3 regions of the Pseudovibrio sp. Tun.PSC04-5.I4 genome follow, and region 2 is predicted to be linked to each of the others. Evidence: riboswitches for the same ligand, from Rfam matches in the RefSeq annotation. Region 2 holds a riboswitch; each other region holds the start of a gene.

Region 1 (10,812 bases), 480 kb from region 2:
GCTTACAAAGCATTGGTCTGGGGAGCTCCCTCTGTATTAAAGGGCACCATCGAAGCGAACCTCGCGCGCTCCACAACAAACAGACAAAAAATCGCCGTCCTTAAGACCGGTGGTCGCCATGCCATTACCCATTGGCAAGTGAAAGAACGCTTTGGCGCACAAGATGAGCCAGTTGTTGCTAGCCTGATAGAATGCAGGTTGGAAACGGGAAGAACTCATCAAATCAGAGTTCATATGGCTCATATCGGAAATCCACTGATTGGTGATATGGATTACGGTTCTGGTTTCAAAACTAAATATAATAAATTTCAAGATCCATTAAAAACGCAGCTCGCGGAGTTCACACGTCAGGCACTGCATGCAGGTCTTTTGGCGTTTGCGCACCCCAGAACACAGGAATTAATGAAGTTTGAATCGGAGTTACCTGCCGACTTTGCAAGTCTTCTCCAATCATTACAAAAAATTTAGGCCAAAAAATCTGCCAATCTGGTAGCGTTCTGGCCATAATGTTCCCATATAAAGGCGACAGGTGCGCTTCATCTGAAGGCACCTATGTGTGTTTGCCAAAATTCTGATGTCCAATCAGGCGGGAACACGAAACAAGGAGGGTGCTTTATGGCCCGGAACCTACCAGCCCTCACGGGTGGCGAAGGCGGCTTAAGTCGCTATTTAGACCAGATTAGAAAATTCCCGATGCTACAGCCGCAGGAAGAGTACATGCTCGCCAAGCGCTTCCGGGAACACGACGAACCAAAAGCAGCTGAAAGACTGGTCAATTCCCACCTGCGTCTCGTCGCAAAAATTGCTATGGGCTATCGCGGCTATGGCTTGCCATTGGGCGAAGTTATCTCCGAAGGTAATGTTGGCCTTATGCAGGCTGTCAAACGCTTTGAGCCGGATAAAGGCTTCAGGCTCGCGACCTACGCAATGTGGTGGATTAAAGCTTCCATTCAGGAATACATTCTGCGCACTTGGTCCCTTGTAAAAATGGGTACCACGGCCAATCAGAAGCGCTTGTTCTTCAACCTGCGTCGCATCAAAGGCAAAATTCAGGCTTTTGAAGATGGTGATTTGCGCCCGGAACACGTCAAACACATAGCAACGACCCTTGGTGTGACTGAGACCGAAGTTGTTTCCATGAACCGCCGTCTTGGAGGTGACTCTTCACTGAACGCACCGTTGCGCTCTTCAGAAGGTGAATCCAGCGAGTGGCAGGATTGGCTCGTTGACAGCTCCGAAAATCAGGAATCAGTGCTCGCTGAACAGGAAGAGTTCGATGTTCGCCGCAATATGCTGAAGAATGCAATGAGTGTATTGAACCCACGCGAAACGCGCATTTTTGAAGCACGTCGCCTATCAGAAAAACCAATCACTCTGGAAGAGCTTTCCACCGAATTTGGGGTGAGTCGTGAACGTGTGCGCCAGATCGAGGTTCGTGCTTTTGAGAAGGTCCAAAAGGCCGTACAAGAAAGCGCATTGGAAATGACACAATAACACGCGGGTGCCTAAGGCACCTGCTTTCAACTAATTTTAGATGAATTAACTTAAAATACGAAATAAATTTGTAAACAGCCTTTTAAATCAACAGTTAGGCTTGTTCTACCCTCGTGCCTTTCCTAAGGTCAATGAAGAGGGGATCCAAAGTCAGTGTCGGTGACTTCCCCTTTCGGGGGGAAATACAATGCTTGGCTCTGGCAGGTTATCGCAGACCAACCGCATGCTTGCGGCGGTTACTGCAGGATTACTCATTACTATTGCCGCACTTCTCCGTATCCTCTACCCGCAGGTATTGGATGGCGTCGCTTATGTAAGTCAAAGTGCATTGCAATTGGCCTGGCCAAACACGCAATCAGCATCTCCCGTATACACGATCCATCTTACGCAAGAATCAAACAGGCAAACGCAGGAGCCGGTGTACCAGCGTCTAGAGTTGGCGCAAACCCTTGAAAAACTGGGGGAATACACACCAAAATTGATCATTCTGGACTTGGACCTTCGGAAGGAGGATCCAACATCACCCGCATTGCGCAGCATTGTCTATGATAAATTGCTGTCCTCAAACAGATCATTTTATCCAAATCACGATGCTCTGCTGCAATCCGTCATCTCTCGACATCCAGTTCTACTCAACAGACCACTTTCAGATATAGAGGCAGCCAAACCGCCCCTCTCTATCTTCATCACCTCTGCAAAATCAGTCGGTTATCAAGATGCCTCTCAATATAGTGAAGGTGCTGTTCGCTTAACTTACCCACTCCAGTTAGGAGTGAAAGGCCAGCCGCGCAACTCGCTTGCGATGGAGGCTTATCTGTACGGCACTGCAAACACACAGACATCCTCGCCCTTAGAGGAAACAGAGCTCCGCTTCCAACTTAAGAATATTCCAGTTTCATCAGACGCCGAAATGCTCATCTACACAAATTACCAAGCTTCTCAGCAGATCCTTAATGCATCAGATCTATTAGGAGTGCAGGGAACCTCTAAATTTTGGCCGCCCAAACAGGGCAGTTATTTTGTCATTGGCTTGAATGATCGAAGCTCAGAGCGCCATGCACAGGCCCTCCAAACGCTGCAAACCGCTAATTTCATAAGGACTCCCAGTTGGGCACAACATGCTGAATTGGCGATGTTAATCGGGGTGGGTGTTGTTATCGTTCTCTTTTCGGCGACACAAGGGTTTTGGCTCAGTCTGCTCATAACGGTTCTGGCTATTGCAGCAATAAACGGGGTTGCGCTTCATCAATTTGCTCTTAAAAATATCGTCCTCGAACCATTTTTCCCAACACTGGTAGTGCTGCTGGCCTTTGCGGTCACCAACGGCATTCGGCGTATCACGTTCAACAGTACTCGCACCAAAACCAAGGAGCGTTTCGTTGGGATTTTATCGCCCAAACTCATGCAAAAGCTGCTTGTCCAGTCTGAAGAGTTCCCGCTTGAAGGTAATCAGCGTGAAATAACCTGCCTTACAACGCGCATACGCCGCTTTAACCGATATTATGAGGGTTTGGCTCCTCATGACCTCGCAAGCTTCTCCAACACCTTCCAAACAGCTCATTTAGATGAGGTCCACAGCCATGATGGAACGCTGAACCTGCTCGCGACATCTGGGTTAAGCGCTTATTGGAATGCACCAATGGATGATCCGTTCCATGCATCCCATGCCTGCCGTACGGCTATAGAAATGCAAAAGCAGATGACACGGTTCAATCTCAAAGACCGGTTCCACTTTTCCCAGAAAAACATGAAGGCCCACGAAGTTACCCTGGATATTGGCATTTCGACTGGACAAGCAGCCCTTGGTGAAACTGGCACAAGAAGGCATTTCCGTTACGCACCTTTAGGTCGCTGTGTTGATTTGGCCGAAGAGTTGTCCCGTCATTGCGCAGCAGCTGGTCACAATCTGCTTATTTGCGAGACCACACGCGGTCATATGCAAGAACTGGCAACACTGGAAACAGTGCCGGTGAAGATCGGGCACTATCAGATCCGCGCCTTTGCACTTCTCGGAGATCCATCCATGGCTTTTTCTGAGGCTTTCCTGAAACTCAAGAACATTCATTGCAATATGGCTCATGCTTTATTCGAGGAAGCAGACCGGAAAAAAGCGCTTACGCTGCTGGATGAATGCAAATCCCTTGCTGATGAAAGCCACGCACCAATTTACGCAGCCTTTGAGAAACACATCCTGAGTGACCTATCGCTCAATGAAACACTCAAGGATGCAGCGCAGTAACGGCATTTAGCCTACAAATAAAAAGAGCCCCCGAAACTCGGAGGCTCAATATTTAGTTTAGACTTAGAAGCCTTAGCGCAATTCAACTGCGTAGGTCTCAACAGGGGGAGCTGTTTTAATCAACCCCTGCTCCAGCAAGAAGTTCGCAAAACGCTCATAACGACCATTGTCCATGGCAGCTGGGCGGCTTGCGAAGCGTGGCAAAGTATCGGCCCATGCTCGCTTGTTCAGCTCATCATCAAGATTTGGGTAAACCTCAAGGAAGCCTTTCCATGAGTCATCAGGGTTGTTGAGCAGGTAAACGGTTGCCGCTTCAATCGCATTGATGAATTTCTTCAGGCGTGGATCATCCAGTTTGTCTTTGTGAGCCACATAAATCAGCTCATCATAAACCGGCACGCCATTCTCTTCCGGGTAGAACGCACGGCCTTTCGCGCCTTCAATTTCCATCTGGTTCAGCTCAAAGTTACGGTAGCCGCCAATCACCGCATCAACCTGGCCAGCCATCAAAGCAGGAGACAGAGAGAAGTTCACATTGATCAGCTCAACATCATCAATCGAAACGCCAGCGCTGGACAGCATCTTGCCCAACATCGCACTTTCAAAGCCGGAGGTAGAATAACCAATACGCTTGCCTTTAAGGTCAGCCAATGTCTTGATCGGCCCATTTTCCAGAACAATCAGAGTGTTAAGCGGCGTGGCAACCAGTGTCCCGATACGCACCAAAGGCAGACCCGCATCGATTTGCGGGTGAAGCGTCTGCTGATAGGAGACGGCAATATCGCCCTGTCCTGCTGCAACAAGCTTTGGTGGCATAGAAGGATCAGCTGGCTCAATCAGCTCAACATCAAGGCCTTCTTTTTCAAAGAAACCACGTGCCTGCGCAACGATAATTGGCGCGTGGTCGGCGTTCGCAAACCAATCCAACAACACAGTCAGCTTATCAGAAGCCTGTACCTGAAGCGTACTGGCAAGCAGCGCTGCCCCAAACAACATACCCAGTTTTTTCATAGACATACGTCCTCATACTCTGAGATCTAAATCTCTTTTTGCCAGTAGATCATCCGAGAAGTGGCAAATTCAACAATGGCCCGAAGGCCCAAAACCATCACCGCAAGCAAAATCAGCGCTGCAAACATCGTCGCCGTCTGCATCCGCGCATTTGCCTGCAGCATGATGAAAGCCAATCCACCTTTTGCACCAACCCATTCACCAACCACCGCACCAATTGGCGCAAACACCGCTGCAATCCGCATACCAGAGGCCAGCGAAGGTAACGCGGCTGGAATACGAATAAAACGGAGTGTTTGCCACCGGTTAAGCCGGTGCAGTTTCCCAAGATCCAGCAGAGCAAAATCTGTTCGCCGCAACCCGTCATAAAACGTCGAGGTCACAGAAAAGAAGATGACAAGAACCGCCATCACGACCTTTGAGGCGAGGCCAAAGCCAAACCACAACACCAGCAAGGGTGCGATCGCAAACACAGGAAGAGATTGAGTGGCTGTAATAGGAGGTAACAAAAACTGACGCGCTTTGTGCGACATACTCAGCAACAGAGCCAAAGACGCCCCTGCACTCACGCCAAAAATGAAACCCAGAAGTGTTTCATAAGCCGTGATGCTTGCATGATGCAGCAAAAAAGCACCTTGGTTGAGAAAGGCGATGTAAACCGCAGCCGGAGGCGGCAATAGAAACGGAGGGATCTCCCAAATCCGAACCACTACATCCCACAGCACAACAAAAACCAACAACCCGAATACTGTCCGGGAAACACGTTTAAGAACTCGCTTCAGCATTCCACCCCCTCACAAGAAGGGATTAAGGCCCAATTGAAAGCTCGGGACGCTTTCAAAACAGCGGAGCTCTTTATGGCTCTCATGGAATTTTTAAACATAGGATCTCCTAGGTCAGCAACTTGCAAACATGGAGATCCGGGAATAATGGCTCAGGTCCCGTCCCTTCGCCGGAATTACCCGGATCAGGTTCAAAGGGTTAGCTCATGGCAATCTCAGCTTTTCAAAGAAAAGCACCCCTCGGAATAGCGAGGAACATGCGCGTTTCTACGAAAGTTTGCAAGGAGATTTTCAAACCCGGGGGACAACTGCAATGGAAAAGACCCCACCTCAAAACAAGGAAGGGCCTTTCAAAATTTGTCTAAATTGCTGAAATCAGGTTACTTCCAGCTCTGAATTGCCTGTGCGATAACTTTGTTGCCGCTCACACCTTTTTCAAAGGTAAGCATTGCACGACGACCACTGTTGTAAAGCAATGGAACATCAATCCACTCACGCTCCATAAGCCGCTTCAAATTCTTCGTTTTTTCCTCTTCACTGTCGGAAAGAGCGATCCAGAACAGTGTATCCGAGACTTTAACTGCTGCCCCATCCAATGGATCACCAGCTTCAGATTCAGTTTTCTTCATGATCAGGCCCGGAACCTTTTCAACGCCCTTGCCGTCAAACCCTTCCGGGAACATGAAGTTCAACTCCAAAAGGTGACTTGCTGGCAAAGATTTGTCGTTGTTCGGCTTCAGCGTCATCTCGACAGATAAATTGCGGGAAGGCAGTGACGCGACAGCCTTAATCATAGAAGCGCCATCAGAGTCTTCCAAAGACCAGACCACATTGCCGCGCGATGCTGACCCGGACGCCCCTTGCGTCAAAGCTTCCTCATAAAGGATGCTCTGCTGGGCAACAGGAGAAACGGTGGCCTGAGTTGTAATCGTCTCAGCCCGAGGCACCGAATTGGTTTTTACGGCCGCGTTCTGTTGCTCAGGCTCTTTCACCGGCAATACTTGCGCAACTGGAACAGCTGTTTCACGCGTGCCAACAACTTTGGCCGGAGACGTGCCGCTTGCAGGTTCAGCTGGCGTCGCGCTCGAGGAATTTCGCGTAATTCGCGTCGTTGTCACGCGCGTCGCATCAGGCGAGACCATGGCCCCATCTTCCGGTTCCAACAGGCGTTCTGTATTCTTTTTTGGAGACCGTTCAGGCTCAACACGAAGAGGTTCATTCTCATCGATTGGCGTGCCAATCGTCTCAGAACTATCAGCACCTTCAACAGGCAACAATGTTGATAAAATCAGATCACGCTGACTGTAAACGCCAGCAGCTGCGCCGAGAATGAGAAGTAAGACAATAATCATGCTCACAAAACGGCGTGTGTTAGAAGGCTTCAAGCCTTCTTCCTGCTCAATCGCATCGCCAACACGTTGCGCAACAACAGGCTTGCGAGAGGAGGCAGGTTTGCGGCCAGCCTTTGGCGCAACCTTCGCAGGCTCCTCAATTTCAGGAGCCGACTTAGAGCGTGTTTCCAACTTTGTGCGGCGTGCTTCACCTGGAACCCAGGCACGCTCTTCCGCATTTGTTTTTACAGACCCCTTGGTCGGAAGCGAGGAAGCAGGCTCACGTGTCCCGCTATCACCCATACCATCAAGCTCTGGTTCACGGCGCGCTTTGGAAGCTCCCGGCAGCTGATCGCGGGCAATTTGATTGGCCTGATGTGCAGCATTGCCAAGATCTTGAGCAGCGCGAACCGCTTCCTTAAACACATCAGTTTTATGCGGAGGTGCTTTAGGCCCGGCAGATGCTGGTGTTTCTGGAGCGGAAGGACCCGCTTGCGGTGTTCGTGTAGACGGCGCACGCGGAACAGGTTGCCCCGCAGGCGCAGCAGGAGCGGCTTTTGGCCGCCCCAATCCGAGTGACTCACGAGCAGCTTCCGCTTCGACCTTGCGGATCGCTTCTTCAAGCTTCAGCTGCTCCTCAGTGATTTGGGAGGGCGTAAGCGGCGGATCATAGCTTTTAAGCTGCTTTACAATAGCATTACGCGCGCGTTGATAAACAGCACGTCTGGCTGAGCCAGTGTTCTCTTGTAAACCAGAGACCGCTTTTCTTAGAACGGAATTGTAGTCCGCCATTTAACTGCCCAATGCCCCCAAAGCTTCATTTCCTGACTTAATCCTGGAAGGGATTTTGAACCAGAATTGTGTCATCACGTTCAGGACTTGTTGATAACAGAGCAACAGGTGCACCAATAAGCTCTTCAACATGCCGTACGTATTTCACAGCCTGTGCAGGCAATTCAGCCCAAGTGCGAGCGCCTCGTGTCGACTCTTTCCAACCAGGCAGGGTTTCATAAATTGGAACAACCCGTGCTTGAGCACCCTGAGATGCTGGGAGGTAATCGATTCGCTCACCATCTAGCTCATAACCAACACAAATCTTAATTTCATCCAGTCCATCCAAAACGTCAAGCTTTGTCAATGCAATCCCAGTGATTCCACTGGTGCAAATGGTTTGGCGGACAATCACTGCATCAAACCAGCCACACCGACGACGACGGCCCGTGTTTGTTCCAAATTCATGACCCTTGGTACCAAGGAAATCACCAATCTCGTTCTGCTGTTCAGTTGGGAACGGTCCTTCACCTACACGCGTGGTGTAAGCTTTGGTGATACCCAGAACATAATCGATGGAGTTTGGACCAAGACCACTCCCGGCAGCAGCCTGACCAGCAACTGTATTGGAAGAGGTTACAAACGGATATGTTCCGTGGTCATTATCGAGCAAAGCACCCTGAGCACCCTCAAACAACAAACGCTTACCTTCACGGCGAGCTTTGTCGAGCATGTACCAGGCTTTTTCCATGAACGGCAGGATCTGGTCTGCAACGCTTTCCAGCTCATTGTAGATCGTCTCTGCAGCAATTTCTTCACGGCCAAGGCCACGCAGGATTGCGTTGTGGTGTACCAGCAGACGATCGATCTTCGCAGGCAGCGTGCTCAGGTTTGCAAGGTCCATCACGCGGATCGCACGGCGGCCAACCTTATCCTCATATGCAGGGCCGATGCCACGCTTTGTTGTACCGATTTTGGTACCAACTGGGCTAGCATCTTCACGCAGAGCATCAAGCTCGCGGTGCAAAGATAAAATAAGTGTGGCATTGTCAGCAACACGCAAAATTTCTGGAGTGACTATAACACCCTGCGCTCCAAGACGCGCAATTTCAGCCACCAGTGCATGAGGATCAATCACAACACCATTGCCGATGACAGAGAGCTTGCCGCGCACAACACCAGATGGCAGCAGTGCCAACTTGTAGCTCGTGCCGTCAATAACAAGCGTGTGGCCTGCATTGTGTCCACCCTGGAAGCGTATAACTATATCAGCTTGCTCAGAAAGCCAGTCAACAAGTTTACCCTTACCTTCGTCACCCCATTGTGACCCAACTACGACAACGTTGGCCATGGTATTTCAGCCCTCCTGCGGCTGCCGGCGTATTTCAAACACACCGTCATTCGATTTGCTTTTACTGCGTAAAGTGACTTGCCAGCTAGAATGCAAATCGCGAGAGACAACATAAGAAACCCCGGATCAGATTCCGGGGCATAGTTACAGGCCCTTATAGTCTCAAAGAAGGCGAATGACGAGTCATTCAAAGACATAAATGCTGTTTGTTTTAAGAGAAGTTCTCACTCCATTATTTAGTTCATTCAGATTGCTCGCATTTCGGGTGGCTGGCATGCTCAGGTCCATCTACTTTGCCTTCATCCAAATGAGGACATCGCACACTAAGGCGTTCCCTTCATTCATTTAACTCAGAAAATTGCAGGCATATTCTATGGCTTCACAACGCATGACACTCACAGCATGGTCACTCCTGATCTTTATAGCGGGGCTGTGGGGTGGTGCGTTTTTTCTGGGAAAAATCGCAGTCAGTGAGCTGCAACCCATAACGCTTGTCTACTTCCGCGTGACAATCGCAGCGATTACACTTTGGGTTTTCGTAGTGCTGACTAAAACCCAATTTCCACTCTCCTTAAAATGGGCCCTCAGATTTCTGGTTCTGGGCTCCATAAACAATATAGTACCGTTCACGCTGATCTTTTGGGGGCAGCAATACATTGCCTCCGGTCTTGCATCTATCCTCAACGCTTTCACACCAATTTTCACCATGCTCGTCATGCAGGTCCTTACCAAGGATGAAAAGCTCACCTCCGTGAAAATATTCGCGGGAGCATTGGGAGTTGTAGGCGTTGGAATATTGATAGGACAAGACGCATTGGCAGGAAGTGGAGAGACTGTTCTGCCTCAACTCGCAGTATTGGGCGCCGCTCTTTCCTACGCATTCGCTGGGTTTTATATCAGACGGTTTAAGGGTATTGCGCCCGCATCCATTGCCACAGGGCAGCTCACAGCATCCAGCCTCCTGTTGCTGCCGGTCATTATTCTCACTGTACCCCTAGAAAGCTTGGGTCAGGTCTCCGTTCACATCTGGGGCAGCGTTGGGACACTCGCTGTCTTCTGTACAGCGCTTGCCTACCTTGCCTTCTTCAAGCTTTATCAATTGGCAGGTGCAACCAACACATCCATGGTCACCTTCCTCATCCCAGTCAGCGCAATTCTACTCGGGACCATTTTTCTGGGTGAACGTCTGGAAGCAAACCATTGGGCCGGGATGGCGGCAATTGTTATCGCGCTCCTCCTGATGGATGGTCGCCTGACGACCAGACCAACACGCAAGCAGCAGCCGGTCTCATAAAGTTCACTTGCAATGCGTGTTTGGAGCTGACACAGAATATGTAAGTATTCTTACGGGATGATGGATCACCGTCATCCCTTTATTTTTCATTGAAAGACATAGTATGAAAGCCGAACAGACCTCACTATCAATTTGGGCAATGCTTTTCACCTGCGCCCTTCTTTGGGGGTCCAGCTTCACAATAACAAATCTGACAATTATTCATGTCACACCGGTTGTTCTTGTATTCATGCGGGTTTCACTCGCCGCAGTAATCCTGACGATTATCGGGATCTTTTTTCGTGTACCTCTTCCCAAAACACGACACGACCTCCTCTTGATTTCCCTTCTGGGTGTTCTGGCAACCGCCCTGCCCTTTTCTCTATTCTTCTGGGCGCAATTGCAAATCACCGGCTCGCTGGCGTCCATCCTCAACGCTACAGTGCCAATCTACACCGTCATTCTGGCCCAGTTCGTGATCCCGGATGAACGCATTACACTTGCCAAGTTGTTCGGCTGCATTATCGGTGCATTCGGTGTCGTGGTAACAATTGGCTTTA
Region 2 (10,812 bases):
CTTTTGGCGAGCCGGAGACCGGATTTCCGACTTTAATAATTTGTCATGCAACCGCTTCAGCTGGTGTCGCGTCGTCGTTTTACGAGCAGACCTTCTGAATGTAATTTGGTTGTAGAGTTTGAAGATGCGCAGCACATTACCTGTGTGGCGGCAGCTTGGTCGTCTTGCTGCTCTTTTTCGCGTCAAAACTCATACAAAGGTTGCATTTATGAATTTGCACCCTGTTTGATGCGGGTTTAATCAAAAAGCAAGCAAAAATACGCGGGTGCCTAGAAAGTGGGCAGTCGAAGTGCATTTCGAACGAATTGGTATTGGGAGTTTTCTGGTTTCTGTGAGTTTTGTTGTGGAACTGTCATGATTTGCACAGTTACAGCAAGAAGTTGAGGGGACAAGCATTGGGGTCCCACTCTTCCTTTGCTAGTCTTGCCTCTAGGTCATAAACATGCGGAGGCGTCCACGCGCTTCCTGATAAAGGGAGAAGTGCTATGGGATCTCGGCAGGATAAAGTCGCTGGATTAAAAACACTCATTGATCAGGGGCAGGGAGCTGTGCCAGCTGATCTGGTGCTGAAGAACGTAGAACTCTTCAACGTGATTGATGGAAGCCTGACAAAAACTGATATCGCCATTTGCGGTGATAAGATCGTCGGGACATACGATACCTACAGTGGTGAAACCGAGGTGGATTGCAGCGGTAAGATTGCTGTGCCGGGCTTCATTGATACGCACTTGCATGTGGAATCCTCTCTGGTAACACCGTTAGAGTTTGATCGCTGTGTTCTGCCGTATGGTGTGACGACTGCGATTTGTGATCCGCATGAAATTGCGAATGTGACGGGCGCGGCGGGCATTAAGTATTTCCTCGACAGTTCACTCGAGACCATCATGGATTTGCGGGTGAACTTGTCTTCCTGTGTGCCAGCAACTGAGTTTGAGACGAGTGGTGCGCGGTTGGATATTGATGATCTGCTACCGTTCAAGGATCATTCCAGCGTCATCGGTCTTGCGGAGTTTATGAACTTCCCCGGTGTGCTGGCAGGTGATCCGAATGCACTTGCCAAGATTGCTGAATTTGAGGGTGAACACATTGATGGGCACGCGCCCTTGGTTCGAGGCAAGGCGCTGAATGGGTATCTTTCTGCTGGTATCCGCACAGACCATGAAGCAACAACTGCAGAGGAAGCGCTGGAGAAAATCTCCAAGGGGATGACGATCCTCATTCGCGAAGGGTCCGTTTCCAAGGATTTGGATGCGCTTGCGCCGGTGTTAACACCAGAGCGCGCCAGCTTTGTTGCTCTGTGTACGGATGACCGCAATCCACTTGATATTGCCGAGGAAGGGCATCTCAACTGCCTGATTAAGCGCCTGATTGGTCATGGAAGTGCACCGCGTGATGTTTACCGTGCTGCAAGTTGGTCCGCCGCCAATGCGTTTGGTTTGCGTGACCGTGGTTTGATTGCTCCGGGTTGGCGGGCTGATATCGTTCTGCTGAACGATCTGGAAACCTGTGACATCAGTGACGTTATTTCTGCTGGTCGACTGGTCAATGATGAGCTGTTTGCAGGTCGGAAACTGATTGAGCCAATCGGATTGCTTGATACGTGCCATGCGGAGCAAGTGAGTGCGGCTAGTTTTGTGGTGCCTGCACAACGAGAGACATCGGTTATCGGTGTGAAACCGGGCCTGATTATCACTGAGCATTTGAAGATGGATCTGCCTGTTGCAGACAACTATTCACAAATCGATCTGGAGCAGGATGCAATCAAAGTTGCAGTGGTTGAGCGGCATGGCAAGAATGGGAACATTGCCACGGCGTTCGTAAATGGGTTTGGTATGGCGGGCGGGGCTATTGCCTCTTCTGTGGGACATGACAGTCATAACATCTGCGTTGTTGGAGCAGATGAAGAGGCAATGGCTGCGGCGGTAAACCGGTGTATTGCCTTAAAAGGCGGCTTTGTTGTAGCCAAAGGCAGTGACGTGCTTGCAGAGATGGAACTTCCGCTTGCTGGGCTTATGAGCTTGGACCCATTTGAAAAGGTGAAGGAGCGTCTTGAGGAACTCCGGGCCGCAGCTAAATCGCTGGGCTGTGTGCTTCCGGAGCCGTTTTTGCAGGTGGCATTTCTACCTCTCCCCGTTATTCCCCACCTTAAAATCACTGATTTTGGGTTGTTTGACGTCTCACGATTTGAGCTCATTCAATAGAGCAGGGCGTTGATATCTCTCAGTTTCCTCACAAAATGTCAGTGTACATGAGGAAAATGTCACATTGCGGGTCAATCGTATGTCTGAGTTGACGTTACCGTCAACTTGACGCAAATTCCGTGCAAAGCATCGGGATGTAAGGTTTTTCTGGTATGTTGGAAGCGTCAACTTTGGCTTGATGCCGAGGAAGTTTGCCAATTACTTCAGAAGAACAATAATAATCGGGGAGGAGATCTGCGCATGACGACAGGTCGTGAGGCACAAGTCGAATTTCCAGTTCGTACTATCGACAGCTATCTGGATGATACGGTTAAGGGCTACGCACATCGTCCAGCCATCTACTTCATGGGTAAAACCACGAGTTATGGCGAGCTTGGGGCTCTTGTTGAGCGTGCGGCTGGTTCTCTTCAAACTATGGGTGTGAAGAAGGGAGACAAAGTTGGTCTTTGTCTGCCAAACACGCCTTATTACACCATTTTCTACTTTGCGGTTTTGAAGATTGGCGGCGTCATCGTTAACTTCAATCCGCTGTATGTTGAGCGTGAGATTGCGTTTCAGGCCCGTGATTCTGGGGCTCGCATCATGGTCACCATGGATCTTTCGGTCATTTACGACAAGGTTGAGACTGTTCGTCAGGAGGGAGCGCTGGACAAGGTTATTGTTTGTCCAATGGCTGACATTCTGCCTCAACCCAAAAAGCTGTTGTTTAAGCTGTTCAAGCGCAAAAACGTTGCGAAAATTCCGGCGGACAGCGCTCATGTGAAGTTCGATGCCCTTCTTGCGCTGTTCAAAGGTGTTACGCCTGTTGAGATTTCGCCGAAGGAAGACATTGCGGTTCTGCAGTACACTGGTGGAACCACTGGAGTTCCCAAAGGGGCAATGCTGACGCATTATAACATCACCTCCAATATGGAGATGTTGGAAAGCCACTATGGTGGGTTGAAGCGTGGGTATGAAAGGACACTTTGTGTGCTTCCCTTCTTCCATGTGTTTGCGATGACCGTGTTGCAGAACCTTTCTGTGCTGGGTGCGGCTGAAATGCTGATGATGCCACGCTTTGATCTGAAAGAATTGCTGGATCTAGCTGGTAAGAAGCAACCTACGTTGTTTGCTGCTGTGCCAACCATTTATACGGCGATTAACAACAGCGAGATGACCAAGGATTATGATCTTACCTCTATTCGCTACTGTATGTCTGGTGGTGCGCCGCTTCCTGTTGAAGTGAAACAGAAGTTTGAAGCGCTAACCGGTTGTGTGCTGGTGGAAGGGTACGGCTTGACCGAGAGCTCTCCTGTTGCGACAGCCAATCCAATGGATGGAACTGGCAAGGACGGCTCCATCGGCGTTCTTATGCCTGGAACGACCCTTGAGTTCCGCGATTTGGAAGATTTGGAAAAGATTGTCGAAAAAGGTCAGAAGGGTGAGGTTTGTATCATTGGCCCTCAGGTGATGAAGGGCTACTGGAACCGACCTGATGAGACTGCTAAAACGCTGGAAGATGGTCGTATCTTGCATACCGGTGATGTTGGTTACATGGATGAAGACGGGTTCATCTTCCTTGTGGATCGCATCAAAGACCTCATTATTTGCTCCGGTTACAACGTTTATCCGCGTGTGATTGAAGAAGCACTTTATCAGCACCCAGCTGTTGCTGAGGTGATTGTGATCGCAATTCCAGATGGATACCGCGGGCAGGCCCCAAAAGCGTTTGTGAAACTGAAGGACGGTGAAAGCTCGACGGAGAAGGACCTGAAGGACTTCCTGAAAGGGCATATCTCCAAGATCGAAATGCCGAAATCCATTGAGTTCCGTGATGAGCTGCCAAAGACCATGGTTGGTAAGCTCTCCAAGAAGGAACTTGTTGAGGAAGAAGCTTCTAAGTCTCGCAATTCTGAGCGTATCTAGTGGTTCAGCTTAATTGATAGATTAACCCCTCGCAGTGATGCGGGGGGTCTTTGTCTAGAGCGGGCCGACTTGTTGGGTAACCGCGTTAATGGGTTTTGGCTGGTGCCGTTCCCATCGTTACTTTCCTACCCAACACTGTTTCGCGGTGCAGGGTGTAAAGCGATGCGCCAACAATGATTGCGCCGCCGAGATATGTTGTCCATAGCGGCCAGACGCCGAAAATTACAACGGAAATCAGAGCTGCGTAGACCAAGCGGATGTAGTCGAATGGGGCGATTGCGGAAGCTTCCCCATATCTGAGCGCTTGGATGTTACACATTTGCGCACTCCAGCTGACACCGGCAAGAGCCAGCAGCAACAGACCTTCATTGAACTCAATCGAGACCCAGTAGTAGATGCCGAAGGGCGCCATGATCAGGCCGACGAATGTGGCTTGAAATGTCAGGATGGTGATCGGTCTATCCAGTTGAGTGACCTTGCGCAGGATAATGCCCACCATGGCAGCACATGCTGAGGCCAGAATAGCCATGAGGCTGTAGGTTCCTAGCGCTGCGCCGTTGCCGGGCTGGACGATGATCATCACGCCAATGAAGCCCAGCACTGTCGCTGAAATCCGATGGATGCCAATGACTTCCTTGAGGAAAAAGACCGCGAAAATGGTGATGAAGAACGTTCTGGCAAACCCAATCACGGTGCTTTCTGCCAGAGGTAGGTGAATGACGGCTGTGAACCCGAAGTACATTGCTGCAGAGGCCAGCAGGATACGGCCCAAGTGTAGCAGAGGTGCTTGCGTTTTAATGGAGCCCGGAAAGCCCTTGATGATGATCGGTGCTGAGATGATCAGCATAAAAAACTGGCGCAACATAAGAATTTGAGTGACGTGCATACGATCGCCAAGCAGTTTTATTATGGTGCTCATTATGGCCATGAGAAAAGTAGCCAGAAGAGCCCAGCAGATGCCGCGTGTGTTGTTTGAAAGGCTTTGCCATTTTTTGGAAAACCTAATCTTGAACGCAGCAGTTGTTGAGCTGTCTTCAGACTTCGCTGAAGGAACAGGCATGTAACTGCTTTCGAAGCTGCCCTGTTGCAGGGGAAATGGACCGGACACTATGTCAGGTGCAGAGGGCGCTTTGATGAGAGCAAGCGCTAAAAGCAACAGAGAACAGGTGGGTGTAAGTTATAAATAACCCCATGTTCCCTGTTTGGTCAATTTCAAAAACACCAATGCGATTGAGAGTTTCGACAGTAAGCGCGAAGACACTGGCAACAATTTACCTTAAAATTACTGGATTACTGCTGTTTTTAAAGCGTATCTGGCCTGCGCCAATTGCCTTAGTTGAGTTGAATTTTGAGTTTAGAAAAGACTTGCAGGTGATGAAATCCGCTGTAGGTTCTCTTGTAATACGTAATTTGCTGTATTTGGGAGATGGCAGTTTTCTGCTGCTCTTCGGCGTTTTGAGGTTTTTATGAATCAGGTTGCGACACCTAAATTTGGAATTGGCGCTCCCGTGCGTCGTAAAGAAGACAATGCCTTTATTACAGGGCAAGGCCATTACACCGACGATATATCCGTTGAGGGTGCGGTACATGCCGTTGTCCTCCGCTCCTCTCTTGCACACGCAAAAATTACATTGAGCGGCGTGGATGATGCGCGATCCATGGAAGGTGTTCACCTCATCCTGACTGCAGCTGATCTGGAGGGAATCAACAAAATCCCTTGTAAAGCAGTGCTTAAGCAGCTGGATGGAACAAGGCACTGGGTTCCCCACCGTGAAGTATTGTGTTCTGACACTGTTCGCTTTGTGGGAGATGCTATCGCCTTTGTGGTGGCCGATAGTATTGACCAAGCGCGTGCTGCGCTTGAAGTGATCGAGGTTGATTACGATGATCTTGATGTAGCTATTGGGTGTGAAGCTGCTCTGGATGAGAACGCTGCTTGTGTGTGGCCGGAACATGGAACAAACAAGGCGTTCCATATTGGCATGGGCAACAAGGACGCCATGGAAGAGGGCTTTGCTCAAGCGCACCATATTACCAAAATCAAGGTCGTCAATAACCGTTTGGTTTCCAACGCCGTTGAGCCTCGTGCCTGTATTGGTGAGTTTGATAATGAAAGCGGACGCTACACTCTGACGACTGGGACGCAGGGTGGTCACGGTATGCGTGACCTCATTACCAAAAATATCCTCGGCATTGATCCCAAAGATTTGCGTGTTGTGACGCCGGATGTGGGTGGTGGTTTTGGCACTAAGATGTTCACTTACCTTGAGTATCCGCTCTGCCTCGTTGCCGCTAAGCGGTTGGGGCGGCCTGTAAAATGGCTGCAGGAGCGCACTGAGCATTTCATGTCTGATGCACAAGGGCGTGACAACGTTTCAGAAGCTGAGCTGGCGCTTGATGCGGATGGCAAGATGATTGGGCTTAAGGTTCATGTCATCGCGGATATGGGAGCTTACTTGCACGAGTTTGGTCCGGGTATTCCTTCTATCGGCATCACGATGACCTCCGGGCTTTATGATATCCCCGGTACTTGGGTTGAAGCGACAGGGGTTTACACCAACACTGTTCCCGTTGATGCGTTCCGTGGTGCTGGTCGTCCAGAAGCTGCGTATGTGCTGGAACGGCTTGTTGATAAAGCTGCGTTTGAGACTGGTGTTGATCCGGCTGAGTTCCGCCGCAAGAGCTTTATCAGTTCTGAAGCTTTGCCTTACACAACGGCGCTGGGCCGGATGTATGATACTGGAGAGTTCGACGTCCATCTGACAAAGGCTTTGGAAACAGTAGGTTATGCTGGTTTTGCTGAGCGTGAAGCAGAAAGCAAAGCGAATGGGCTGTACCGCGGTATTGGTATGGCGACCTATGTTGAAGCCTGTGCGTTTGCTGGCGGCGAGGAAGCAACATTGGAGTTGAACAAAAACGGCTCGGTCACATTGTTGATTGGAACGCAGAGCAATGGGCAGGGTCATGCGACGGCGTATGGTCAGGTTGTTGCCGAGCAACTGGGTTTGCAACTGGATCAGGTGGAGATGGTTCAAGGTGATACGGACCGGGTGAGGACTGGTGGTGGTACTGGCGGGTCGCGTAGTATTCCGCTTGGACTGACCTCTGTGAAAGCTGCCTCTGAAACTTTGGTGCGTAAAATCAAAGAGATAGCCAGTGAGAAGTTAGAGGTTGGTGTTGCTGATCTTGAACTTGAAGATGGGCATGTTCGTGTTGTCGGGACTGATCAGCAGATCAGTCTTGTTGATATTGCCGGATCTTTACCTGAACAGTTGAGTGCAGCTGAGAAGGTGATGCAGGATGAGTGTACATATCCCAACGGAACTCATATCTGTGAGCTGGAAATTGACCCGGAAACCGGTAAGACTGAGATCTTAAAGTATGTAATCGTTGATGATTTCGGTGTGACCGTGAATCCGATGTTACTCGCCGGACAAGTGCATGGCGGAGCTGGGCAAGCGATCTCGCAGGCGTTGTATGAGAACACCGTTTATGACGAAACCGGACAGCTGCTGAGTGCATCCTATATGGACTATCATATTGCGCGTGCTGATAATTTGCCGAGTTTTGACTTCTCGACGAACAATGTTCCGTCGACGACAAATGCGCTGGGCATTAAAGGTGCTGGTGAGGCTGGATCTATTGGAGCAGCGCCTGCTGTGATGAACGCAGTGATGTATGCGCTTCGGAAGAATGCCGGTCTTGATGAGGTGGATATGCCTGCAACACCGGTGAAGGTCTGGAGCGCTCTTCAGCAGGCTCAAGGCTAAGTATTTCGTAAATCAGAAGCAGGCGGATTGATGTTGCTCCGCCTGTTTTCTTTAATATTTAGAATGCCTTAAAGGTGATAATGGTCTTTGTGTCCTGAATGCCTTCAAAGACTTGAACCTTCTCAGCGACGAAGTGGCCGATGTCGTCATCGTCATTGATGTAAAACTTTGCCAGTAGATCATAGTCGCCGGAGGTGGAGTAAATTTCCGAAGCGATTTCCGCATCCGCAATGGCGTTGGCGACCAGATAGGTTTTGCCCAACTGGCACTTAATTTTCACAAAGAACGGAATCATAATAGTGCTATCCTTCTGTCCCGTAAGCTCAATTTTGAGTTTGCGTGGTTTTGTGGGCATTTTGCGGTGAAGTTGCGTATTCTTGCAAGCTTTTGCGTTTTTTAAGAAAGATCTACCCCCAGTTGCTTCAATGAGGTGTCTGCGTGTTTTCTCTTGCAGTTCTGAGTCCGGTTTGCTAGCAAAATAACTCACCAATGGGGGTGCCGGATTTTAAGATGACGGCTGAGAGGCAACTGTGCCAACTCCTAGAACCTGATCCGGATTGTGCCGGCGGAGGGAATTGGGATGATTACCTGTAGTGTCGTTCCCACCGATTTAGGAAGAGGGAGCGCAAGCGAGATGGCTTATAAAACAGAGGACCTATGGCAGGTTTTTGAAACCGTGCGTGAGCGCGGTGTTCGTGTGCATTGCCTTACCAACTCAGTTGCGCAAAATTTTACCGCAAATGTGATGTTGGCCTGTAACATCGTACCGTCTATGACATCCTCCCATGATGAAATCCCGATCTTCACGGCTGGCGTTGATGGCTTGTTGATTAATCTGGGAACACTGGATGGGAAACGCCGGCATGGAATTCGCCTTGCGCTGGATGTGGCTGTAGAGCGTTCCATTCCTGTTGTGCTTGACCCCGTGAAAGTGGACCGTTCTTCCATCCGATTGGAATTTGCGCAGGATATCCTAAAGCAGAACATTTCTATCCTGAAAGCCAATAGCGCTGAGCTTGATAGCCTTAAACTCTGTGTTGGTGCGCAAACATTGGTGGCGCGTACTGGGGTAGAGGATTTTGTTCTTGGTAAGGATGAGGCTTGGCTTGTGCGCAATGGTCATCCGTTTATGGACAAGGTGACGGCTGTTGGCTGTGCACTTGGTGGTGTGCTTGCCGGTTTTGCAGCGGTTGAGCCTGATAAAGAGCTGGCAGTGTTGGCGGGCCTTGCCATTTATGGGGTTTGCGGCGAACTTGCCGCAGCCAATGCGAATGGTCCGGGAAGTTTCGCGCCAGCTTTTATCGATAGCATCTATGGGCTCAATGCTGATCAATTTGGGCAGCATGTGAAGTTGGACATAATTAAGAATAAGAGTGGAGAATTGGCCGGATGAGTGCAATTGCAGTCACGATAGCTGGGTCAGACTCAGGTGGCGGAGCTGGTATTCAGGCAGATTTGAAGACGTTTTCAGCCCTTGGCGTTTATGGCGCCAGCGTGCTGAGCGCCTTAACGGCTCAAAACACCAAGGGCGTAAGCGGTATCCATGATGTGCCGCCGGAGTTTGTTGGTGCGCAGATTGATGCGGTCTTTTCTGACCTTAAGGTAAATGCTGTCAAAATCGGGATGTTGTCTCAACCTGCAGTCATTGATGTGGTTGCCACAAAGCTGACGGAATATGGCGTTAAGCGCGTCGTTCTTGATCCGGTGATGGTGGCGACCTCCGGGGATGTTTTGCTACAAAACTCAGCGATTTCAGTCCTTAAGGACAAGTTGTTTCCATTGGCGGATCTTATTACGCCAAATATGCAGGAAGCGGCTTTGTTGCTGGATCAACCCGTCGCGCACTCCCGAGAAGATATGCTGATGCAGGCGAAAGCTCTGTTGGAGATGGGTGCTAAGGGTGTGTTGTTGAAGGGGGGACATGGGTCGGGCGACACCTGTGACGATCTTTACCTCACACATTTGGCGGAAAAGTGGTATACGGCTCCTCGTTATAATACGCAGAATACACATGGGACAGGATGTACCCTGTCTTCTGCTGTTGCTGCCGGGCTCGCCAAAGGGTTGGAGCTGGGCGCTGCGATTGGCGAGGCGAAAGACTATATTAGTCGTGCGATCAAAGCTGCGGACACGCTGGATATTGGCGAAGGCCATGGGCCTGTGCACCACTTTCATGAATTTTGGTCTAAGTAACAAAGGGCGGTCCTGATGACCAATAAAAAAGAACAATTTCTGACACGCCGTCAAGCTCTAAGCTTTGCTGGTGGGGTTGCCGCAGGCGGTGTTGTATTGGCCGCACCGGCACTGGCGCAAGAGGCTGCTCCTACCATTGAATGGCGCATGGTGACCAGCTGGCCGAAAAATCTACCGGGCCCGGGTATGTCTGCCCAACGCATTTGTGATCGCATCAACCTCATGAGCAATGGCCGTATACGCGTTCGCCTTCATGCCGCTGGTGAGCTTGTTCCTTCGTTTGAAGTGTTTGACGCGGTTTCCAGCAATACGGCTCAGATGGGGCATTCAGCCTCCATGTATTGGGTCGGTAAGATGCCGGGCTCTGCTTTCTTTACCACTGTTCCTTTTGGTATGTTGCCGCATGAGCATACAGCCTGGATTGACCAGATGGGTGGTCAGGACCTTTGGGATGAACTTTACCTCCCCTTTGGCGTTAAACCATTTATGGGTGGGAATACTGGCCCAACTATGGCGGGCTGGTATCGTGATCCGATTGAAACTCTGGATGACTTGAAGGGCAAGAAAGTTCGGATGTCTGGTCTGGGCGGGGAAGTGATGCGCCGTCTTGGTGTGACGCCAGTCAATATTCCTGTTGCGGAGATCTTCACCAGCTTGCAGACCCGTGTGGTTGACGGTGTCGAGTTCCTTGGTCCATGGAGTGACAGCGCTCTTGGGTTCCAAAAGCTCGTTAAAAACTACTA
Region 3 (10,812 bases), on a different contig from region 2:
ACCCAGAAATCGTTCTCATCCGCGCTGGCAAGAAGTCCACTTTTGTTGCTGGAGAGGTCTGGCATACTGACGGCACTTCGGATCCTGCCCCGTCCATGGGATCAATGCTTTATATGCATGAGACACCAGAAATTGGATGCGGCGGAGATACCCTTTTTGCGAATATGCACCTCGCCTATGAGACACTTTCTCCAACCATGAAGGAATTTCTCAAAGGTTTGACTGCAATCCATGATGGTGCTGTACCATGGAAAGGTTTTACCCCACCGGAAGGGTTGCCGAAAACGGAACATCCCATCGTGGCAAAGCATCCAGATACTGGCCGGTCCATGCTTTTTGTCAATTCTGGTTTCACCACACATATTCCATCGCTTTCTGAAGATGAAAGTGATGCTATCTTGAATATGTTGTTCAATTTTATTGAACGTGAACAGGCACTTAATTGCCGTATCCGCTGGGAACCCGGGACCCTTGTTTTTTGGGATAACCGCTGCACGCAGCACAGAGCAGTTTGGGACTATTATCCTTATTCCCGTTTCGGGGAGCGCGTCACTGTTCTGGGATCCAAACCAGAGGGTGCTCTTACATTGAGCGCGTCGCAGAAAGAAGATTCAGCTTACAGTTCGCCCTTACCCGCTTAACTCGGGTCGCAATGATGCGCTCGGCCACCCAAGCACGGTCATTTTATTGAGGACGGAGACATTGATGTTAGCATCCGTCTTCTGGTTTTCGAAGTCACGGGACTTCGAAATCGCTCCGATAAATTGTTTGTAGTGCCCCATCAAGGTCTCGCCTCATGAGCACAGCCTGTATCCGGATCGAGTGTTGTCACGTAAAGTTGAATTTGGTCATATAAAACAGGCTGAGCGCACTTCATGCGTCCATCATGGCTGCCATTTTCCATTGAGCAAAGGCGTTAATTCGATGAAGGTGAGTGTCGATTGGAGAGCGTTTATAGCGAGGTCGAACGAAGAGATTGCGGAGGTCAGAGAAGACAGCCACAAACCTCTGCAGCTGCCCCGGCGATTTAAACCTCTGCATGGCTCGCTCTCGTTTTCGCAAGAGCAATCCATTGTTAGAACAGTCCCGGCTCTGGCATCTTGATCAACCATCCAATATTTTTTTGATAAAAGATACTGAGAAACCAAGCGCAGTTCCGGTTAATCCGAGTTGGGGAGCAGTATATTAATGAAACCGACTTTGAATGATTGGGCTTGGCTCACACATTGTGTGTGTCAAGCAATGCTTGGAAGTATGACTGCTAATCTGATGCACGTGCAGTTGCATTACATCCTATATGATCGTTGGGTTTTAAGATTCTACGTTTTGGATGAACAAGAATTTCGAGGAGATGCTGAAGACATTCTCGAAGAAATGGGAGCGCAAATAGACTTTGTTTCCAATTTTCTATCTCCTCAAGGCAATCTGAAGGTGACCGGCGAGGTAATCTCAAACATACCCGCAGTTTATGAGAGACAGTCAGAAACGATTAGATGGATATTGTCTCGAAAAAATGAATGAAGCCGTACAGTCAAAGTAGATATAGCATTGCGAAAGTCAGCCTTGGAGGCTGTGGATGAGCCGTGATCAGAAATGGAGGGATCATCTGCTAGAAGGCGTCAGCGATGTCTTCGAGAAGGAAACCAAAGCCCCTGAACCAGCGGCAGGCGAAAGTTCTGGGCATTAGTCGAGTTCGTTTGTATTACACTGCGTGGCCGACATCTGGCAGTGATTTGAAACTGATGCTGCGAATTGACAAATTGCATCTGGATTGGTGTTGTTGCAGTGTTAGTGACTGTCCGGCGGCAACACTCTGGCTTCGCTCTCCAGGCAGTCCAAATCCGGAGACATCAAGCTTTGCAGAAAGGCTTCGAGGTCTTGTTTTTCAACTCTTGTGAGACCAAGTGGGCGGATGCGTGGATCTTGGCCGAGCATTTGTGAGCCTCCTTGGTCGTAAAACTCAATGACCTCTGAAAGTGTACTGAAATGCCCGTCGTGCATATAAGGGGGTGTTACAGTGAGATTGCGCAGTGAGGGCGTGCGAAATTTCCATCTGTCAGCTGGATCCTCTGTCACTTCGTAACGTCCAAGATCTGCCTCTCGCTTTGCACTGACAGAGCGGATCTTTGAAAAGTCCATCTGATGAACCACTCCGGGGGCAACTTGCACAGGAATGCTTGTCGGAGGATTTTGGCGCTCACCTTCACGCATCTGACCGTATCCGGTGTCATGGAAAAGCTCATCTGTAAAGAGTGCATGATCATCTCCAATCAGATGGCAAGCACTGCAGCTTCCCTTACCCGTAAAAATCTGAAAACCACGTTTCACATCAGCAATGACTGCAGTTTCGTCGCCGCCAAAGTACCACTGATCAAAGGGGCTGTTCCCTGCAAGAATTGATCTTTGATACGCACCAAGGGCCATCCCAATTCTGTCGAGAGAGGCCTGGGCCTGGAAGGCATTTTCAAACATCTGCGCGTAGTCTGGAAGGTTGTTTAAAAGGGCAACAACATGCCCTGCAGATGGATTTGCCATTTCATTTCGCGCGGTCAACGGACCGATAAATTGTGTCTCTAGCGCATGATCGCGGCCATCATGAAACAGCACATTTAGGTGCGCGACATTCAAAATGCTCGGCGAATTACGTTTAAGACTGCGCCCTTCAACACCAATGGCTGTGCTCAGCTCCCAATTGGTAAATCCTTGCTCTGGGACATGGCACATGGCGCAAGACATTGTGTGGTTGATCGACAAGCGTCGGTCGAAGAACAACTTCCGGCCCAATTTAATCTTCCCAACACTAGGCGGATTGTCGTGTGGGTGAGGGACGGGCGGAAGCCCGAGCGGAGCAGAGAGGCTCCGTTTCAAGGCCGTTTCAGACCAGTTTTCCGGGTCCGCGATGCAATGTGATTGCGCGTGTGCGCCCACGGCTTGGCTGAAGAGACTACCAATCAAACATATAAGAAACCAATGACGCATTAAGACCTGCTTTCTTCCAGTAAAAGCGTCTCCACGTCAGTGATCAGGAGCCTTGGGTCGATGGTTCCAAGGCCATAGACGTTACGCACGATACCTTCGCGATCAACCAGATACATCCGTAGCAGATGATTGATGACTTCCTGATCGTTCGACCGGTCAATGACTTGACCAAACCCATCCAGAATAGGCTGCAGATCAGTCATGCCTGAACTCGTAAGCACATGCCATTTGAGTTTCTGATCGGAGTTCTCGTCGATTTGCAGGGGGTATGCAAAGGAGTTGATGGCCTCGACCGTATCGCGAGCAGGATCAAAACTGATCGTGATGAGCTGAACGTCCTCCCGCAGTCCGGGGAGTTTCTGACTGGCATCATGAATTTCAAAGAGCGTCGACATGGCGATCGGACACCCATTCTCATCTCCGCACATCAGATAGACAAAGCTCACCAGATTAATCTTGCCTCTGGTCAGCGCTGCAAGTGAATGCTTCTGTCCATATACGTCCAGAACCTGGCCATCTGGAGCCGTCTTGAACCGGTTTAGCGTGTAAGAACCCGGCTTGGGAGGATCAAATTGAAACTCCTTGTGCGGGGTAAATACATCCGAGAATGAGCGAACAGGGGCAGCCTGCCCAACGATCAAAGTGTACCAGAGTGCTGGAAGTGTTACGGCAACACTACTGAGAACGAGGAGTTTTTTCAAAACACGCATGCATCAGACCTAATGAATTACAAAGGCATGGGGCAACATGCATGCTGCCCCAAAACGAGTTTGAGCTAGCTCGTATAAAGCTCAGAACTACCAAACCGCATGATGTGCGCACGGCCAAGGCCAAGCTTGTAGAAATCAATATCAAAATCTTCGATCAACTCTTTCCCATCCCAGGTGTAAGCGCGCAGATATTGCACATCGTCATCGCCCTTCTTATCCCAGTTCGCAAGCAAGGAGGAGCTGAAGTAGACCCGTTTCCCATCCCAACTCTGGCTGACCATGTTGACCTGACGGTCAATGGTTTTCTCGTAAATTTGGGAGGGGTTATGCGGATCGGAAACATCAAAGAGCCGTGTCTTGCCATCCATGAAGCTGTTGACCCAAAGCGTTTGATCATCAGCCGCAATGGAGATATCGACCGGAAGCGGAATGTCTGCGGGGTTGCCGATATCGGCTACATCTTTGGCCTGCCATTCTCCGCTGTCGTCCTCATAAATCAACCAGAGTTTGGAAGTGAGCGCAGTGGTGGAGAATGCGTAGTTTGCGTTCGGTCCCCATGGGAAGCGGATCTCCAGCGGAGCTCCCGGTACATTGAAGACCTTGCGCGGTTGACGAGTATGCAAATCCCATTGAACGATCGTGTTGCCAAACTGTTTCATCGCGTCAGTATCTTGCAGCATCTGGCCAAAATCCATCATGTAGTTCGACCAGCCGGTAAAGGATGAGGTCAACATGATGTTCTTGCGAATGAGCGCGCGAATGTCATAACCGTAGCCGTCTGCAACAGCATCCCCCACAGCTACGGCACCCTGCATATCGTTAGTGGTTGGCATCCAGTAAGTCGCCACGTAGTCGCCGGCATCGTTGTATTCAACCAGTGCTGATCGCCCACCATGATCATCATCATTGGAAAGCCCGGTGATCATCATGCTGCCGGGAAGGGCAAAGAAAGTGTGAGGACCAACAACGCCCCCAGAATCCTTGACGAAAGTCTCAATGGTTTTGTGCAGAGATGGCTTTGATGGGTCGCTATGCACATCGAAAATGAAAATACGGTTGGTATCAAGACCTCCCGTCCAGAAATAACGCCGGTCAGCGGAAAACCCCCCGTGATGCGCCTCATTCCGACCGCCGACAGAAAGACTGTTGATCACCTGACCACGCATGGGGGATTCAGGCCGTAGATCAATGGTAACAAGCTTGTCTTGCTCATCCCCCATTCCCTCAACGCCTAATGTCCAGACATAAACGAATTCTTCCTGCCCTGTAATCTTGGGCATATATGGCGATTGACAGGTTTCATCTGCAAAAGCTCTAAACGGTCCGGCCGCAGCCGCAGCGGCAACAACCAGCGCACCAAATTCTCTTCTATTCATAAGATCTTCCCATAGAAATTAATAAATGAGTATTTCGAATTACCTCCAACTCACCGGAAAGAGCGTCTGAATTTGCTCTTTCGGCATCAACAATTGAGCAGTGCTGAATGGCAGCTGATGCGCGTATGTTTTCTTCTTTGAGCACAGGCAAAATATGTGTGTGAAGCCGCGGCTTTATACGGTTTGTAGGGCCAACAACACCCATGCTGAAGAGCGCCCCAAGGCGGCCAACCATGATGGGCACTGCAACGCTGGTGACACCGTCATCAATCTCGCCATCACAAAGCGCATATCCATCACGCCGTACGTTTTGAAGCTCTGCTGCGATGTCAGAGGCCTCAATAAGAGTGTCTTGCGTAAACTGAACACGCTCGGTTTCCAGCAGTTCATCACGCAGCTCGGGCAATATAAAAGCAGCAATTGCTTTGGCAGAGGAGCATGCGTGAGCAGGTCTAATCCCAAGGCCTGGATAAATATAAGATATTGATGGATTGCTGGGAGGCTCAATATGAATCAGGACCACCCGGCCACCACGATATCGTGCCAGAAAAGCCGTCTCCCCAAGTTCAATCACAATCCGGTGGATCATAGCAGAGACAGCTTTGATCACATGAGACTCTGATTTTCCGGTGAGGGCAATTTTGATGAACCGGATACCCAGAACATACCGTTTACAGTCCTCTACCTCATCCAGAAAACCGCAGTGGAGCAGGGACGACAGATTCCGATAGATCGTTGCTCTGGGCAGCTTGGTCATCTGCGCAAGGTCGTTCGCACTGACCGGCTTGGCGGCTCCAGCAACAGATTCCAGCAGCTGTATCAAACGTTCCTGCATGAGATTCTCACATTACGGACGTTTGAAGCGTATTCTGAGAAAAGATTACCCGGCAACCCGTAAGATTTGACAGAGTGAAAGTGGGTTTTTGCGGCTTATGTCCTGCGAATATGCGTCACTGAGTGCTCGCAGGTTCTGCAAACATCAATCAAACGCCTCGTTGCGGCAAGGAAAATGGCAGGTTAATATTTCACCTCGTTCTTGGATGGAGGAGCCGTTCTATGTCTTTTCGCTCAGTAATTAATTCTGGAATTGCAGAATACATTACGAGCGAAACCAGAGCGCAACGAAAACGCAGCTCCTTCGAAAAACAACGAAGTTGACGAGGTGAGAGAGTGTCAAGTTCATAACACGCCATAGCATAGGGAGAAATTTTCATGCGACTCAACTCTAAACTACTCGATCTTTTGGGCATTGAGCTGCCGATCATTCAAGCGCCGATGGCGGCGGCAAGCGATTCTAAGATGGCTGTTGCCGTGGCCAAAGCTGGTGGTTTAGGTTCACTTCCTTGCGCCATGCTCGGCATCGACAAGATGCGTGCCGAGATCGAGGCCTTTCGAGAGCAGACCGACAAACCTTTAAACGTTAATTTCTTTTGCCATATCCCCCCGACACCTGATCCCCTGCGTGTGAACACCTGGAAGCAGCACCTTTTGCCTTACTATGAGGAATTGGGATTAGATCACAACGCAGCTGCTACCGCCGTAGATCGCCTTCCCTTCAATGAAGCAATGTGCGAGGTCGTCGAAGATCTCAAGCCTGAAATTGTCAGCTTTCATTTCGGTGTACCAAGCGAAGCTTTGCTTGATCGTGTCAAAGCGAGTGGTGCTGTTATTCTAGGTTGCGCAACAACGGTTAAAGAAGCCTGCTTTCTGGAGGCTAAGGGCTGTGATGCTATTATCGCCCAAGGCTACGAAGCCGGCGGGCACCGTAGCATGTTTTTAACTGATGATATTGCCACTCAAACAAGCACCTTTGCTCTAGTCCCGCAGACTGTTGATGCGGTTAATGTGCCGGTTATTGCAACGGGCGGCATCGCCGATGGTCGAGGTGTGGCTGCTGCTTTTTTACTCGGTGCAACTGCAGTTCAAATCGGCACGGCTTATCTCCTCACACCGGAATCGCTCATTTCTGATCTGCATCGAGCAGCGCTAAAAACAACCAGTGTCGATAATACAGCGATAACCAACGTATTTTCAGGTAGGCCAGCCCGCGGAATTATGAATCGGATGATGCGTGAGAATGGACCAGTGTCCGACATAGCTCCAGCTTTCCCAAGAGCCGGAGATGCCCTTGCGCCGTTAAAAGCGGGCGCTGAAACCAAAGGTAGTACTGATTTTAGTTCACTTTGGGCCGGACAGGCTGGAGCGTTGTCTATTGAAATTGGGGCACACGCGCTCACTCAGAAATTAGCGAATGATGCGGTGCAACGGCTGAAATCAATGGTGGACGCCTGAACGATCAATCAACAGAGCAGCCAAATACGCGCGGCCAATTTCAGGTTAAGTTGATAGCCCTCTAAAATGTGTTCAGTGCGGGATTTTGGACTCGTCTTCAGGTTAATGTGACGGCACCGTCTCAATAAGGTTGCCTTGACAGTTGTTCATAATCGTTCTAGCTAAAACGCATGCAGGGGAGTCTCACTTAGGAGACTGAGAGGCTGACGGAGCGAAAGCTCGGCGACGCGACCCTTTGAACCTGACCCAGTTGATACTGGCGTAGGAAGCGAGGATTGTGTGCATCCCACCGGGATTTTCTTTTGTAACGGCGCAATCCAGCAAGCAGGGTATTCCTGTCTGTTTCCCAGCCAAAATTCATCTGGTGTCTTTTTCGAGTTGTTGACTTGAGGAGCACCACAATGAACATCCCAAATCCCCAAATTACAAAAGGCGGTTTGCCTGCTTCCCGCAAAATCTACGTAGAAGGATCTTTGCACCCAGATATCCGCGTTCCAATGCGTGAGATTTCGGTTCACCCAACAGCTGGCGAACCACCACTTCCGGTTTATGACAGCTCAGGTCCCTACACAGACCCTAAGGTTCGAACAGGTATCTGTCAGGGGCTAACTCCGTTAAGGCGCCAGTGGATTGAAGCGCGCAATGATACAGAGGTGTATGTAGGGCGCGATATCAAGCCAGCAGACAACGGCTTTGTTCAAGGCGATCGTTTGACTCCGGAGTTTCCGGTTAAACCAATCCCTCTTCGCGGGAAGGGTGATAAAGCTGTTACCCAGCTTGCTTATGCACGTGCAGGCCTAATCACCCCAGAAATGGAATTCATCTCCATTCGTGAAAACCAGATGCGAGAATCCGTTGCTGAAGAGCGGTCAGGCAATGACTGGGGGGCAAACATTCCAGACTATGTTACCGCCGAGTTTGTACGCAGTGAGGTTGCTGCTGGCCGAGCGATTATTCCTGCTAACATCAACCATCCAGAGAGCGAGCCAATGATCATTGGCCGAAACTTCCTCGTAAAGATCAATGCAAACATGGGCACGTCAGCCGTAACCTCCTCTATGGAAGAGGAAGTTGACAAGATGGTCTGGGCAATCCGCTGGGGTGCGGACACTGTGATGGACCTATCTACCGGACGTAACATCCATAACACTAGAGAATGGATCATCCGCAACAGCCCCGTTCCAATTGGTACGGTGCCGCTTTATCAGGCGCTGGAGAAGGTCAACGGCATAGCAGAAGATCTAACCTGGGAAGTCTTCCGTGACACACTGATTGAACAAGCGGAACAGGGCGTCGATTACTTCACGATCCATGCCGGCGTTCGCTTGCATATGGTTCCAATGACGGTCAATCGAGTGACCGGTATTGTCTCACGCGGTGGATCCATCATGGCCAAGTGGTGCCTGCATCATCACAAGGAGAGCTTTCTTTATGAGCGCTTTGATGAGATCTGCGATATTTGCCGTCAATACGATGTGAGCTTTTCTCTTGGAGATGGCCTGCGCCCCGGTTCCATTGCAGATGCAAACGACGAAGCGCAGTTTGCAGAACTTGAAACACTTGGTGAGCTAACTAAGATTGCTTGGGCCAAAGACTGTCAGGTGATGATTGAAGGGCCGGGCCATGTGGCCATGCACAAAATTAAAGAAAATATGGATAAGCAGCTGGAATGCTGCCACGAAGCTCCATTCTATACGCTTGGACCTCTCACCACCGATATTGCACCGGGTTATGATCACATCACCTCGGGAATAGGTGCAGCCATGATTGGCTGGTTCGGCTGTGCCATGCTTTGCTATGTCACCCCAAAAGAGCATTTAGGTCTGCCTGATCGTGATGACGTAAAAACCGGTGTCATAACCTACAAGATTGCTGCCCATGCAGCCGATCTTGCCAAAGGTTTGCCGGGGGCACAGCGGCGTGATGATGCTCTTTCCCGTGCACGGTTTGAGTTCCGTTGGGAAGACCAGTTCAACCTTTCACTGGACCCGGATACAGCACGTGAATTTCATGACCAAACCTTGCCAAAGGACGCTCACAAAGTTGCGCATTTTTGCTCAATGTGCGGACCTAAGTTCTGTTCCATGCGGATTTCTCACGATATTCGTGCGGAAGCGCAGAAAGAAGGCATGGAAGCTATGGCCGCGAAATTCCGCGATGACGGCGAACTTTACATGCCCGTTCTGGAGCCAAGTGAATGATCACAATCGCAGGTGCAGGCCTTGCAGGTCTTGCCTCAGCCTATGAGCTTGCCAAACGGGGCAGAGGCGTAAGGGTATATGAGCTTGGAGAAGGCCCCGGTGAAAACAGCGTTGCCCGGTTTGCCGGGGGAATGCTAGCTCCCTATTGCGAGCGCGAAAGTTCTGAAGAAGACGTTGTGACCCTTGGAGTAACTGCAGTGGACTGGTGGGCGAAGGTTACTCCCGTCATCCGCCGGGGAACACTTGTTGTTTCCCCGCCTCGCGACCGTGCTGAGTTGACACGATTTGCCCGTCGCACTTCCAATTTTCAGGAGGTGGACGGCGAAAGTATTGGAAAGCTGGAACCTGCTCTGAAAGGACGATTTCAAAAGGGACTCTTTTTTCAAGATGAGGCTCATTTGGACCCTCGCAAAGCGCTTGTTGATCTAACCAGCAAAGTTCAGAGCATGGGAGTAGAGATTATCTACGGCTCCCATGCTCCAGCCAATGTGGATTTGAACTGTACAGGCACAGCAGCTGCTCTATCTGCCCTGCGACCTGTGCGGGGGGAGATGGCTGTTCTTCATTGCCCGGAGGTTGAGATTACGCGCACCTTGCGTTTGCTCCATCCTCGTATGCCTCTTTATCTTGTTCCACGTTCAGACAACCACTTCATGATCGGCGGAACGATGGTGGAAAGTTCATCCAACAGAGCACCAACCCTGCGTTCGCTTTCTGAGCTAATGAGCGCTGCTTTTACCCTTCATCCAGCCTTTGCAGAGGCTAGCGTGGTGGAAATCGGGGCTGGTTTGCGGCCCGCTTTTCCAAACAACTTACCTCGCCTTATCGAGCAAGACGGCACGCTTTATCTCAATGGGCTTTACCGACACGGCTTTTTGCTCGCACCCGCTATGGCGCAACAAGCAGCCCAAAGACTTCTTTCGGAGAGAACAGATGAAAATCATCGTGAACGCAGAACAGCGTGATGTAAGCGGCTGCACGCTGGCCAAAGCTCTGGAAGAGCTGGACTTCATCAGCACAGCAATTGCAACCGCCCTCAATGGTTGTTTTGTACCGAGGGAACAACATGCAGAAACCACCCTGTCAGAGGGTGATCGGCTGGAAGTCCTCGCACCAATGCAGGGTGGTTGATATGATCATCTACGGAGAGGAAATAAACTCACGCCTGCTGCTTGGCACTGCCCAGTATCCATCCCCGGTCATTTTGAGTGCCGCGATCAAATCCAGTGGAACCGACATCATCACGGTATCCTT

What was found. A riboswitch is a leader RNA that binds a small molecule or an ion and turns the genes downstream of it on or off. The one in region 2 is predicted to bind thiamine pyrophosphate.
Region 1: linked by a shared signal. The riboswitch ahead of BLS62_RS22440 (ABC transporter permease) and the one ahead of BLS62_RS24580 (hydroxyethylthiazole kinase) in region 2 are both predicted to bind thiamine pyrophosphate.
Region 3: linked by a shared signal. The riboswitch ahead of thiC (phosphomethylpyrimidine synthase ThiC) and the one ahead of BLS62_RS24580 (hydroxyethylthiazole kinase) in region 2 are both predicted to bind thiamine pyrophosphate.

What each region holds. Positions count from the first base shown of each region.
Region 1 is NZ_FNLB01000006.1:3,678,848-3,689,659, reverse strand. Features, by position in the region: gene BLS62_RS22460 (RluA family pseudouridine synthase) at 1-468, shown strand, start outside; gene rpoH (RNA polymerase sigma factor RpoH) at 616-1,494, shown strand; gene BLS62_RS22450 (CHASE2 domain-containing protein) at 1,682-3,733, shown strand; gene BLS62_RS22445 (ABC transporter substrate-binding protein) at 3,806-4,744, opposite strand; gene BLS62_RS22440 (ABC transporter permease) at 4,771-5,529, opposite strand; TPP riboswitch at 5,672-5,777, opposite strand; gene BLS62_RS22435 (RodZ family helix-turn-helix domain-containing protein) at 5,907-7,649, opposite strand; gene BLS62_RS22430 (adenylosuccinate synthase) at 7,687-8,979, opposite strand; gene BLS62_RS22425 (DMT family transporter) at 9,353-10,273, shown strand; gene BLS62_RS22420 (DMT family transporter) at 10,377-10,812, shown strand, end outside.
Region 2 is NZ_FNLB01000006.1:4,161,842-4,172,653, forward strand. Features, by position in the region: gene ade (adenine deaminase) at 486-2,201, shown strand; gene BLS62_RS24555 (long-chain-fatty-acid--CoA ligase) at 2,442-4,106, shown strand; gene BLS62_RS24560 (DMT family transporter) at 4,192-5,166, opposite strand; gene BLS62_RS24570 (xanthine dehydrogenase family protein molybdopterin-binding subunit) at 5,573-7,876, shown strand; gene BLS62_RS24575 (Lrp/AsnC ligand binding domain-containing protein) at 7,935-8,171, opposite strand; TPP riboswitch at 8,358-8,467, shown strand; gene BLS62_RS24580 (hydroxyethylthiazole kinase) at 8,511-9,269, shown strand; gene thiD (bifunctional hydroxymethylpyrimidine kinase/phosphomethylpyrimidine kinase) at 9,266-10,069, shown strand; gene BLS62_RS24590 (TRAP transporter substrate-binding protein) at 10,085-10,812, shown strand, end outside.
Region 3 is NZ_FNLB01000004.1:50,067-60,878, forward strand. Features, by position in the region: gene BLS62_RS03875 (TauD/TfdA dioxygenase family protein) at 1-641, shown strand, start outside; partial or broken gene BLS62_RS32065 (IS6 family transposase) at 874-1,077, opposite strand; gene BLS62_RS03880 (hypothetical protein) at 1,189-1,521, shown strand; gene BLS62_RS03885 (cytochrome-c peroxidase) at 1,789-2,979, opposite strand; gene BLS62_RS03890 (SCO family protein) at 2,979-3,689, opposite strand; gene BLS62_RS03895 (methanethiol oxidase) at 3,755-5,065, opposite strand; gene BLS62_RS03900 (IclR family transcriptional regulator) at 5,058-5,900, opposite strand; gene BLS62_RS03905 (NAD(P)H-dependent flavin oxidoreductase) at 6,278-7,357, shown strand; TPP riboswitch at 7,522-7,642, shown strand; gene thiC (phosphomethylpyrimidine synthase ThiC) at 7,759-9,558, shown strand; gene BLS62_RS03915 (FAD-dependent oxidoreductase) at 9,555-10,523, shown strand; gene thiS (sulfur carrier protein ThiS) at 10,492-10,689, shown strand; gene BLS62_RS03925 (thiazole synthase) at 10,691-10,812, shown strand, end outside.